Regions from separate parts of the Allobosea sp. LjRoot237 genome, predicted to be linked through region 2. Evidence: riboswitches for the same ligand, from Rfam matches in the RefSeq annotation. Region 2 holds a riboswitch; the other holds the start of a gene.
The links. Region 2 has a riboswitch for thiamine pyrophosphate ahead of ACSQ24_RS09195 (ABC transporter permease). Riboswitches for the same ligand answer to the same signal wherever they lie in the genome.
Positions count from the first base shown of each region.

Region 1: another riboswitch for thiamine pyrophosphate. It lies ahead of thiC (phosphomethylpyrimidine synthase ThiC); the one in region 2 lies ahead of ACSQ24_RS09195 (ABC transporter permease).

Region 1 is NZ_CAXUQP020000001.1:5,113,590-5,119,591, forward strand. It holds gene ACSQ24_RS24875 (OmpA family protein) at 1,068-2,069, shown strand; gene ACSQ24_RS24880 (hypothetical protein) at 2,270-2,545, shown strand; gene ACSQ24_RS24885 (hypothetical protein) at 2,612-2,812, shown strand; TPP riboswitch at 2,916-3,020, shown strand; gene thiC (phosphomethylpyrimidine synthase ThiC) at 3,098-4,975, shown strand; gene thiO (glycine oxidase ThiO) at 4,981-5,982, shown strand; gene thiS (sulfur carrier protein ThiS) at 5,951-6,002, shown strand, end outside.
Region 2 is NZ_CAXUQP020000001.1:1,907,523-1,913,524, forward strand. It holds gene ACSQ24_RS09185 (MFS transporter) at 1-198, opposite strand, end outside; gene ACSQ24_RS09190 (ABC transporter substrate-binding protein) at 545-1,504, opposite strand; gene ACSQ24_RS09195 (ABC transporter permease) at 1,759-2,502, opposite strand; TPP riboswitch at 2,602-2,698, opposite strand; gene ACSQ24_RS09200 (TenA family protein) at 2,995-3,642, opposite strand; gene ACSQ24_RS09205 (glutathione S-transferase family protein) at 3,867-4,496, shown strand; gene ACSQ24_RS09210 (VanZ family protein) at 4,523-4,951, opposite strand; gene ACSQ24_RS09215 (tetratricopeptide repeat protein) at 5,266-6,002, shown strand, end outside.

The DNA.
Region 1 (6,002 bases), 3.2 Mb from region 2:
GCCCCGCCCCCGGTGGGCAGGAACGCCCCGGCCCACGGCCGGCGCCCGGCCAGCCGCCGGCGGCCCGCCCTGCTGCGCCGGAGCGTCCGGCCGGGGTGGCCCCGAGCGCCCCGCGTCCGCCGTCCGCGCCGCAAGCAGCACCTCCTGCCGGCCGGGCCGAACCCGAACAGCCCCGTCGTCCCGCACCGCCTGCGGCGCCTGCACCTGGCCAGGTCGCGCCGCCCGCTCCGCAAGGCGCGCCGCGCGCCCCTTCGGCCGCACCGACCACACCGCCGCGACCGGCGCCAGGCCAGATCGCGCCGCAGCCTTCGCCCGCCCGGCCAGGTGTGCCGCCGGCCCAGCCCAACGCCTCGGGAGCGCCATCGGGTGACGGCGCTCAGCGCCGGCCGGCGCCCGCGCAAACGGCCCCGGGCCAGCCGCCCGCAGCTGCTCCCTCGGCGCCGGCGGCGCCCGCTCGCCCCGTGCCAGGTCCGGCGGCCCCGGGTAGCAGCGCTCAGCCCCCGTCGGGCCAGCCCTCCGCTGCGCCGCCTGCGGGCCGCGCGCCTGGGGCTCTGTCGCAGCCTGGTACGGCTCCATTGCAGCCAGTTCCGTCGCAACAGCCGGGCTTGAGCCGTCAACCCGGCCAGGCAGCCCCGGCTCAGCCCGCGCCTGGGCAGGCAGCCCCCACGCCGGGCTCGGCGCCCAGGGCCGGCCAACCTCAGCCCGGGCAGCCAGCTGCCGCGCCGCCCGCTGGTCGCGCGCCCGGAGCTCTGTCGCAGCCCGGCAGCGCGCCAGCACCGACAGCTCCGCCCCAGCAGCCTTCAGGCCTGAGCCGCCAGCCTGGGCAGACCGCGCCGGGTCAGGCGGCACCTGCGCAGCCCGCACCTGCACAGCCCGCACCCGGTCAAGGTGCGCTCGGCGGCACTGGTCAGCCTGCGACCGGCCAGCCTGCCCCCGCTCCGAACACCGGCCGTACGCCTGGCACTCTGTCGCAGCCTGGAACGGCGCCGTCGCAAACCGCGCCGGTCCCGGGCCAGCAGCCCGGAGCCCTGTCACAGCCGGCGCAACCTGGGATTCCGGGCCAGCCCGTGCCTGACCGTCAGGGCCGCCGTGGCGGCATCGGGCTCGGCGGCGCCGCTGCGATCGGTCTCGGTGCCGCTGCGATCGGCGGCATCATGGCGACGCAAGGCGCGACGCGGCTCGACGACGTCCGCGGCCGGCGCGAGGAGCGCCGCGAGGGCGATGTCACCATCATCCGCGAGCCCGGCCGCACCATCATCCGCGGCGACGACGACCGGGCCGTCATCCGCTACGACGAGACCCAGCGCTTCCGCGATCTCGGCCTCGACACCCGCAGCGAGCGTCGCGGCGAGGAGAATGTGACAGTCTATAATCGTCCCGATGGCACGCAGATCGTCACGGTGACCGATAGCGAAGGCCGGCTGCTGCGCCGCTCGCGGCGCGAGCGCGACGGCGCCGAGTTCGTGATGATCGACAATGTCCGCCGCGATGGGCCGCAGGCCCGCTTCGCCGAGGAGGTGGTGGTGCTGCCACCGCCGCCGCTGCGGATCCCGCGCGAGCGCTACATCGTCGATGCCGAGCGCGCCGACGAGCGGCTGATCTACGAGACGATCACCGCCCCGCCGGTCGCCCCGGTGCCACGCCGTTACACACTCGACGAGGTCCGCTACTCGCCCGATCTGCGCGCCCATATGCGCAGCGTCGACGTCGACACGATCAACTTCGAGTCCGGTTCCTGGACCATCACGCCGGACCAGGGCGGGCGCCTCAGGGTGATCGCGCAGGCGGTGCGCCAGGCGGTCGAGCGCGCACCGAACGAGGTCTTCATGGTCGAGGGCCATACCGATGCGGTCGGCTCCGACATCGACAACCTGTCGCTCTCGGATCGTCGCGCCCAGTCGGTCGCCGAGATCCTGACCCGCGATTTCGGTATCCCCGCCGAGAACCTGACAACGCAGGGCTATGGCGAGCAGTATCCCAAGGTCCAGACGCAAGGCGATTCGCGTGAGAACCGCCGCGTGACGCTGCGCCGGATCACGCCGCTGCTCACCGGCCAGAACCAGCAGTGAGGTGAAGCGGGGCGGCGCGACGGCGCCGCCCCGTTTTGCTCAAGCCGCTCGATCCAGGCGCGCGACGACTGAGCGCTTGCGGCCGACGTCAAAGCTGGCGGCGTTGAGGTCAATTCCGGAGCCGCGCTGGAACCAGCCCGGCCCTTGCTGGTTATTCCATCGGGCCGGTCATGGCTGCCGGCTGGACTGGAGGGGGTGCCATGCGCAAGACCCATTGGTTCCTGATCGGGCTGATTTTCCTAGGTCTCGTTGCGGCCGAGGCCGTCGCGGCGCAATCGTCGCCACCTCAGCGCGCGCCCGGCGTGCCGATGGCGCCCAATGCCGGCGAACTGCAAAAGAGCGAGCCGCAATCCGAGCGGTTGCGTGTCCTGCGCGAGCGCGAGCGGCTGGCGCGAGACCGTTCGGGACCGCCGGAGCCAAACCGCGACATCCCGATGCCTAAGCCGGTGCCGTCGATCATCGCGCCCACCCGCTAGAGCTCGCGGGTTCGGATTTAGATTTGGGTAAGGCTCGCTGCCTATGTTCGCGGCGAGGAGCCTGCCATGAGCGAAATGTCGGTCGCGATCGCACAAAGCCTGGTCAGCATGAAGTCGGCTGCCACGCAGCAGGCGCTCCAGCTTGAGATGGTCAAGCAGAACGCCGATTCCGATCAGGCGCTGGTCACGATGCTCCAGCAGGCGTCCGAGCAGCAGCAGGCAACGCTCCCCGCCGGGCAGGGCGGCAATCTCGACATCACCGCCTGATTTTCCGACGTCTCCGCGTGTAATGCTCGCCGCGCATGGCCGCGCGGCGCAAAGGCGTAGTCCTTTGCCAGTTGCGCGCAGATCACGACGGTTCTAACCTCCGCCTCGTTCCGAGGGGTGCTCGATAAGAGCTGAGATGGCCTGACGGCCGAACCCATCGAACCTGATCCGGGTCATACCGGCGGAGGGACTGGAACGCGGCTGCGCCACAAGTGCATCCGCAGACAGCGACTGGACCGTCAGACGCCCCGGATCTCCTGAACCTGAGAGGGAGGAGATCCTGACATGAACGCCCACACCAAGCCCCAGAAGAACAGCGTCAAAACCGCGCCGCAGAGCGTGACGACAGGGCCGATCATCGGCTCGCGCAAGATCTATGTCGCAGCGCCCGAGCATCCCGAGATGCGCGTGCCCTTCCGCGAGGTCGTCCTGACCACCGACGCCGAGCCGCCGGTGCGGATCTACGATCCGTCCGGCCCCTATACCGAGACCGATGCGAAGATCGACCTCAATGCCGGCCTGGTGCAGCCGCGCCGGGCCTGGCTCGATGCGCGCGGCTTCGAGACGGTGCCCGGCCGCATGGTCACGGCCGCCGACAACGGCCATATCAGCGAAGCGCAACTCGTCCCGGCCTGCCCGGCGCAGCGCGCGATCCTCGAGGCGAAGCCCGGCCAGATGGCGACGCAATACGAGTTCGCCAAAGCCGGCATCATCACGCCCGAGATGACCTATGTCGCGCATCGCGAGAATCTCGGCCGCGCCGCCATGCTGGAGGGCGCGCGCGAGCGCCATGCCGATGGCGAGAGCTTCGGCGCCTCGGTGCCCGAATTCGTCACGCCCGAATTCGTCCGCGAGGAGATCGCTCTGGGCCGCGCCATCATCCCGGCCAACATCAACCATCCCGAGCTCGAGCCGATGGCGATCGGCCGCAACTTCCTGGTCAAGATCAACGCCAATATCGGCAACTCGGCCGTGACCTCCGGCGCCGCCGAGGAGGTCGAGAAGCTGGTCTGGGCGATCCGCTGGGGCGCCGACACGGTGATGGACCTCTCGACCGGCCGCAACATCCACAACATCCGTTCCTGGATCCTGCGCAACTCGCCGGTGCCGATCGGCACCGTGCCGATCTACCAGGCGCTGGAGAAGGTCGGCGGCGACCCGATCAAGCTCGACTGGGAGGTGTTCAAGGACACGCTGATCGAGCAGGCCGAGCAGGGTGTCGACTATTTCACCATCCACGCCGGCGTCAGGCTTCCCTACGTGCCGCTGACGGCCTCGCGCGTCACCGGCATCGTCTCGCGCGGCGGCTCGATCATGGCGCGCTGGTGCCTGGCGCATCACAAGGAGAGCTTCCTCTACGAGCGCTTCGACGAGATCTGCGAGATCATGCGCAAGTACGACGTCTCCTTCTCGCTCGGCGACGGCCTGCGTCCAGGCTCGATCGCCGACGCCAACGACCGCGCCCAGTTCGCCGAGCTGGAGACCTTGGGCGAGCTCACCAAGACCGCCTGGGACAAGGGCTGCCAGGTGATGATCGAGGGCCCCGGCCATGTGCCGATGCACAAGATCAAGGAGAATATGGACAAGCAGCTGCGCGAATGCGGCGAAGCCCCGTTCTATACGCTCGGACCCCTGACCACCGACATCGCGCCGGGCTATGACCACATCACCTCAGGCATCGGCGCGGCGATGATCGGCTGGTTCGGCTGCGCCATGCTCTGCTACGTCACGCCGAAGGAGCATCTCGGCCTGCCGGACCGCGACGACGTCAAGACCGGCGTCATCACCTACCGGATCGCGGCCCACGCCGCCGACCTCGCCAAGGGCCATCCTGCCGCGAAGATCCGCGATGACGCGGTATCGCGCGCCCGTTTCGACTTCCGCTGGGAGGACCAGTTCAACCTGGCGCTCGATCCGGACACGGCACGCGCCTTCCACGACGAGACCCTGCCGAAGGATGCCCACAAGGTCGCGCATTTCTGCTCGATGTGCGGACCCAAGTTCTGCTCGATGAAAATCACCCAGGACCTGCGCGCCGAAGTGCTGGCGATGGGCGACAATGAGCGTGCGGCGCTCGAAGCGATGGCCTCTCAGGGCATGGCGGAGAAGTCGGAGGAGTTCCTCAAGAAGGGCGGCAATCTCTATCTGCCGGCGGCGGAGTAGGGGCCATGCGCGTCGCTGTGATCGGGGCCGGCGTCGCCGGCCTCGTGACGGCGCTCGAACTGGCCGAGCGCGGCGTCGCGGTCGAGCTGTTCGAGCGCGCTGCCGCGCTCGGCGAGCAAGCGTGCTCCTGGTCCGCCGGCGGCATGCTGGCGCCCTGGTGCGAAGGCGAGAGCGCCGAGGAGGTGGTCGTAACCCTGGGCCAGCAAGCGCTCGACTGGTGGCCGCGCCATTATCCCGGCACGCTTGCGCATGGCACGCTCGTGCTCGCCCCGGCGCGCGACGCCAGCGAGCTGACGCGCTTTGCTGCACGCACGGACGGCTTCGAGCGGCTCGATGCCGATAGCGTTGCCGCGCTGGAGCCCGATCTCGCCGGCCGCTTCCGCCAAGGCCTGTTCTTCGCGCAGGAGGCTCATCTCGACCCGCGCCCGGCCATGGCGGCACTGGCGCAGGCGCTTCGGGCGACCGGTGTGCCGATCCATTATGGCGTGGCGGTCGAGGAGGCGGGGCTCGACGCCGATCGCATCGTCGATTGCCGTGGCCTGTCCGCTCGCGACCGACTGAGCGCGCTGCGCGGCGTGCGCGGCGAGATGCTGGTGCTGCGTACGAACGAGATCAGCCTGAGCCGCCCGGTCCGGCTGCTGCATCCGCGGATTCCGCTCTATGTCGTGCCACGCTCCGACGGGCACTTCATGATCGGTGCGACGATGATCGAGAGTGATGATCGCCGTCGCGTCAGCGCACGCTCGGCAATCGAATTGCTCAGTGCCGCCTACGCGCTGCATCCAGCCTTCGGCGAGGCCGAGATCGTCGAATTGCGCGCCGATGTCCGCCCCGCCTTTCCCGACAACCTGCCCCGCATCGTCGAGGACGGCCGGGTGCTCCGTTTCAACGGCCTTTTCCGCCACGGCTTCCTGCTCTCGCCGGCACTGGCCCGGCAGGCGGCCGATCGTCTCATCGCATCCAAGGAGCTGTCCGATGCAGATCATCGTCAACGGCGACACGCGTGAGGTCGCCGCCCCGGTCCTGG
Region 2 (6,002 bases):
CAGCGAGGCGGTGATCTGGAAGGTCAGCGTGATCAGGCCGATCTGGCCGAAATCCAGCGCGTAGGCCGTCTTGATGATCGGGTAGATCGCCGGGATCAGCGACTGGATCATGTCGTTGAGCAGATGCGTCGCGCTCAGTGCGAACAGCACCGGCAGGTCGGCGCGGCGGGTGGAGGCGATCGGCTTGCTGATGTTCATGCGGATGATTTCGCCGGGCGCAGCTGCGATGGCGGGCGAAGGCCCGCCGGATGGCCGCGAAGCCGGCTCATAGCATCGCGATCGGCGCCAGACCCAGAGGGGCGCGCACAGGGCCGCCCTGATGTGGAAGCGGGGATGGGAGGCCCCCGCTTGCGGTGGGGAAGGGCTAGGGATGGGGGGCCGGAAAGCGGGGCGAGTTCGTTCTTTCAGTTCAGTGCCGAGCGGCGCTGCCCCCCACCCAACCCTCCCCACCGCAAGCGGGGGGGAGGGCCGTGCGCTCCAGTAGCGGCGAGGGAGCCGTTCAAGTGATTGTCTTGGGGGGCGGCGGATGAGCCTGCCATCCGCTCTATTTCACCTCGCCCGCGATCTCGGCGATCGCCGGGGCCTTCTTGATCAGGCCGCGTTCGACAAGAAAGGCGCCGAAGCGCTCGTAGCGGCGCTGGTCGAGGGCGCGCGGGCGCTTGGCGAAGCGCGGCAGCGTGTCCGTCCAGGCCTGGCGGTTGAGGGCGTCGTCGAGATCGGGATGGGCGGCGATGAAGAGCTTCCAGGCCTCCTGCGGATGATTGGTGAGATAGAGCGCGGCCTTCTCGACCGCATCGAGGAAGCGGGCGAGGCGGGTGTCGCCCAGGAGCTCGCGGCGGGTGATCAGGATCAATTCGTCATAGGCGGGAACGCCGTGCTCCTCGGGGTAGAAGGCCGTGCCGGGATGGCCCTCGAGCTTCAGCTGCGTCAGCTCGAAATTGCGGTAACCGCCAATGGTGGCGTCGACCCGGCCGCTGATCAGGGCGGCCGAGAGCGCGAAGTTGACGTTGACCAGCTTGACGTCGTCGAGTTTGAGGCCCGCCTTGGCCAGCATCTGGCCGAGCAGGGTGGTCTCGGTGCCCGAGACGGCATAGCCGATCGTCTTGCCCTTGAGATCGGCGAGGCTCTTGATCGGCCCGTCGGCCTTGACGATGACGCTGTTGAGCGGGGTCTCGACCAGCGTGCCGAAGCGGACGATCGGGATGCCGGCGGCGTGGTCGAGATAGAGATTGGGCTGGTAGTGGATGCCGATATCGGCCTGGCCGGCGGCGACGAGGCGCGGCACCGCCGAGGGGTCGGAGGGCGGCACCATCGTGACCTCGAGCCCGGCCTCCCTGAACAGGCCGAGCTGCTGCGCGACGACCAGTGGCGCATGGTCCGGATTGACGAACCATTCGAGCATGACAGTGAGCTTGTCGGCGGCGCGCGCCGGGCTGGCGAGGCCGGCCGCCAAAGCGAGGCTGGTGGCGAGCAGGGCGCGTCTGGTGAGGGCGCGTAGGGTCATGCGGCGAGATCCTTCTGCTTGATGGAGATTCTCTGCGAAAGGCGAAGTGGGGTGCCTCCCTTCCCCCTTGTGAGGAAGGGTTGGGGATGGGGGTGGAACGACTGGGTTCTTGGTAGCTTGTAGTAGCGAGCCTGCTCGATCCGGCCGCGAATCGCTCCGACTTTCCGACCCCCACCCCTGCCCCTCCCCACAAGGGGGAGGGGTTCGCGCGCCATTCTTGGGTTTCGCAGCAGTTTTTGAACGGAGATTTTGCCTCACGGCTCGCTCGTCCAGGGAATGAGGCGCGGGCCGAGCGCGTCGACGAGATGGCGCAGGACGAGGCTGAGCACGGCGAGCACGGTCATCGCGGCGAAGACCGTGTCGGTCTGCATGCGGGCATTGGCCTGGACCATGACGAAGCCGAGCCCGGCCGAGGAGCCGACCCATTCGCCGATCACGGCGCCGAGCGGTGCGAGCGGTGCCGCGACCCGCAGCCCTGTGAGCAGGCTGGGCATGGCCAGCGGCAAGCGGACATGGCGCAGCGTCTGCCAATGCGTTGCTGTCGTCAGCGCGGTGGCGTCGATGAGCTCGGGATCGGTCCGGCGCAGGCCGTCGGCAAAGGCGGAGGCTACGGGAAAGAAGATGATGATCGTCGCCATGATCACCTTCGAGCCCATGCCGAAGCCGAACCAGACGACCAGCAGCGGCGCGATGACGAAGACGGGGAAAGACTGGAGGACGAGCAGGACCGGCCAGAGCAGGCGCCCGAGCCGCGGCAGTGCCACGATCGCGACCGCCGTCAGCGCGCCGAACGCTGAGCCGAGCACGAAGCCGAGCGCGATCTCGGCCATGGTGGTCAGGCTGTGGCTGGCGAGAAAGCCGGGCTGGCGCTGGAAGGCGAGGGCGACGTCGAGCGGCGAGGGCAGGATGTAGCGCGGCGGCTGGAACAGCCAGACTGAGCCCTGCCAGCAGAGCAGCAGGACGAGAATGGTCCGCAGGGCAGGGGTGATCGCCGCCATCACCGGCCTCGCAGCGAGGGCTGGCACCGCTCTGTCGCGCCATGCGTCGTCAAGGCTCGCCTTTCCGGTGGAAGGCGGGCACGGGGATAAGCGCTGACGAGGCTGCCCCGAGCGACTCCCTCCGCCAGCATGATCTGGTTCAGGTTCGAAGGGTGCTTCTCAGCTCGCCTCGCGGCGAACGCCCCCGTCTCTCGTAGGCCCTTGTGGCAGACCGGCCCGCGCCTGTCACGTCGAACTCCGGGCCGGCACAGGGCAATTGCTGGAAGGTCCGGCTATTCCCTTCCCCCCGCTTGCGGCGGGGAAGGGCTAGGGATGGGGGGCCGGAAAGCAGGGCGAGTTCGTTCTTTCAGTTCAGTGCCGAGCGGCACTGCCCCCCACCCAACCCTCCCCACCGCAAGCGGGGGGAGGGCTTGAGCCTGCCATCGGCGGTGAAGGCTCTCTTCAAAGGCCAGAAGAGCTGCAGTGGTCTTCAGCCGCTGAGGGATTTCTTTATCAGGCCTCACCGTCATAAGCCGAGTCGAAGAAGGCCCGCTCCAGCGCGACGGCTCGCAGGAAGAAGTCCTGGCTCGTCTCGGCTTCGCTCGGTCCGACACGATCGAGCTCTGTCCGCAGGAAGCCGACGAAGTCGCGGAAGTCGGGGTTGTCGTGCAGGGTGACCCACTCGGCGTGGACGAAGTTCGCCGGCAGCGGTTGGGACGCGGTTTGCGCCCAGTCGAGATAGAGCCATTCGGCCACGACCAGGACGGAAAGGGCGGCGGCGTAGGAGTGCGTCGCGGCGGCTTCGCGCATGATCGCCTTGAAGCCGGCGGTGGCCTTCGTGTCGGGCTGTTCCGCACGCTCGCGCTCGCTGATGCCGAGGGCCGCGAAGGCGCGCAGGAAATAGGTGTTCTCCTCGCCGCAGACCATGCCGATGAAACGCCCGAAGCGCAGGCGGGCCTCGAAGCTGTCGGCGGCGGCGAGCGCGGCCCCCAGCAGGGTCAGGAAGCTGTCGAGGAAGCGATGATCCTGGATCAGGTAGCGGGACATGACCGCGTCAGACACCGTGCCGCCTAGCAGCTCGGCGACGAAGCGGTGGCCGACGGATTGCGACCAGGCCGGCTGGCTGGCCTGGCGGAGAGTCTCGGTGAAACGCTCGGTCATGAGGTCGATGCCTTCTGCTGATTGGCCCCTCCCTAGCAGGATCGTTCCGCAAAAACAGGCGAGCTGCGCTGGCGATTGCTGACAGGGCCTGTCAGGTCGAATGATATACAGACCGATTAGTATGTATTTTCTGAGCGGCTCGGATCGAGTCTCGCGGTAGCTTTGTCAGCTAGCGGCGGAGCGTCGAAGCACGAGAACCGACGATCACAAGGGAGGAGACGATGATGAAGCTCTATGGATTCGGACCGACGCGGACCCTGCGCGCCCTATGGGGCCTGAAGGAACTCGGGGTGTCGTTCGACTACATCCACGTCGATCTGCTCGGCGGCGAGGCGCAGACGCCCGAGTTCCTGAAGATCAACCCGGCCGGCAAGCTGCCGGTGCTGGTCGACGGCGACCGTGTCTTGCCGGAATCGGCGGCGATCATCCTCTACCTCGCCGAGAAGTTCCCGGAGAAGCGCCTGCTACCGGACGATCTCGACGAGCGGGCGCAAGTCTACCGCTGGATCCTGTTCGCGATGACCGAGCTGGAGCAGCCGCTCTGGCGCATCACCAAGCACAGCTTCCTCTATCCCGAAGAGCAGCGGCTGCCGCAGGACATCGCGCTGGCCAGCGAGGAGTTCCGGCGCATGGCAGCGGTGCTGGAGGCCCATATGGAGGGCCGCGACTTCATCGTCGGCGAGCAGATCGGTGCGGCTGATTGTGTCACCGCCTACCTGATGGACTGGGCGAACGAGCAGGGCCTACTCGATGGCTTCCCGCGGCTCCAGCGCTATCTCGACCGCATGTATGCGCGACCGACGGCGCCGCAACGCATCGCCGAAGCCTTCGCCAGCGTGCAGCCGGCAGCATAGCAGAGGGCAGGGCGGCGAATCCGCGGTCAGTCCTGGCGGCGGGCCGTGGCAAGGGCGCCGGCGCGCTTCGGCCAGAGCCGCTCGCACAGCGCCACGACGGCAAGCCCGGTCAGGCCGCCCATGATCTTGACCAGCGCATCCAAGGCACGGGCGTGCCTGCTCGCCTCGAAATGCTGGGCGAGTTCGAGCCCGGCGGCGCCGGCGACGATGCACAGGAGAATCACGCCCTTGCGCGACGGATAGGCGATGGCGAGCGCCGCGGCGGCGATCAGATAGGCGGCGAAGCGTTCGATCTGCGGTCCCAGATAGGCAAGGTGGGGGCGAGCGCCGATGGGAGACAGGGTCGCGAGGATGACGATGGCGACGGCGCCCCAGCCGATCAGGGCGGCGCAGCGGCGCAGGGAAAGCTGGAGCCCGAAGAGTCGCACCGCCGTCTGTCGCGCCTCCCGCTGCACCGTTCCGTCTCCGGAAAGCAAAAAGGGCCCAAGCGGCCGCCGCTCAAGCCCTCGAAAATGCTGGCTCCCGGAGCAGGAGACAACACCAAAGCCTAATACTTTGATATCGCTGATGTACCGATATCTACATGCGACCAATTGACCACCAATTGACCAACGAGCGAAATTCCCTCGCCCAAAAGAAGCCGTTAGTTCGAGCCGCGGAACTCTCGAACACGGCGTGGATAACACCAGAGGTTAGATTGCGCTATTCAAATCGGCGCCGATAGATCATGCCGTAAATGCGAATCAAGCAAAGCTCATAGGTGCCACTCGTGACCGAAATTAGAGCATTTGTCGGCCACAGCTTTACCGAAAACGATAAGCATTTAATCAGAAAGTTCACAGATTTTTTTGATCAGACTCACCGTATTCGACCGGATTTCTCATGGGTCCATGCTGAAGTCGCGGAACCTACAGCGCTCGCGGTGAAGGTGCTTTCACTTGTTCAAGATTCAAATCTATTCATTGCTATATGTAGCCGTAAGGAAAAAGTGGTTAAACGAGAGCGAGCTGATTTTCTCGCCAGAATTACTGGTAAGTCAGTAGAATTGGAGTGGAAGACTTCTGATTGGATTATACAAGAGATCGGACTTGCCATTGGTAGGCAAATTCCTGTCATAATTCTTCTTGAAGATGGCGTGCGTAAGCCCGGAGGTCTTCAAGGAGATATTGAGTATATACCATTTTTACGCCAGAATCCGGACAGTTGCTTCGGAAAATTCATGGAAATGGTATCTTCGCTTAGCCCAAAGGACTTTGGCGCAACGTCGCCTTCCAACGCGCCTTCTGCGAGCACCGGCTCCGCTTCGGAGGACAAAACGAGGATTGCGGAGGAGCAGGAGCCGACTTCGGATGGGCAACAGTTGGAAGATTGGGCGGTGCCCAAGCCTGATTGGACGGACTCTCAGCATCGCAGGGTTCTTGAGTATGCCGTTCTTGTTAAGAACGATGAACTACAGCGGCAGATCGAGGAAAGCTACAAGCGCAATTTCAGTAGTAGTATAGATGT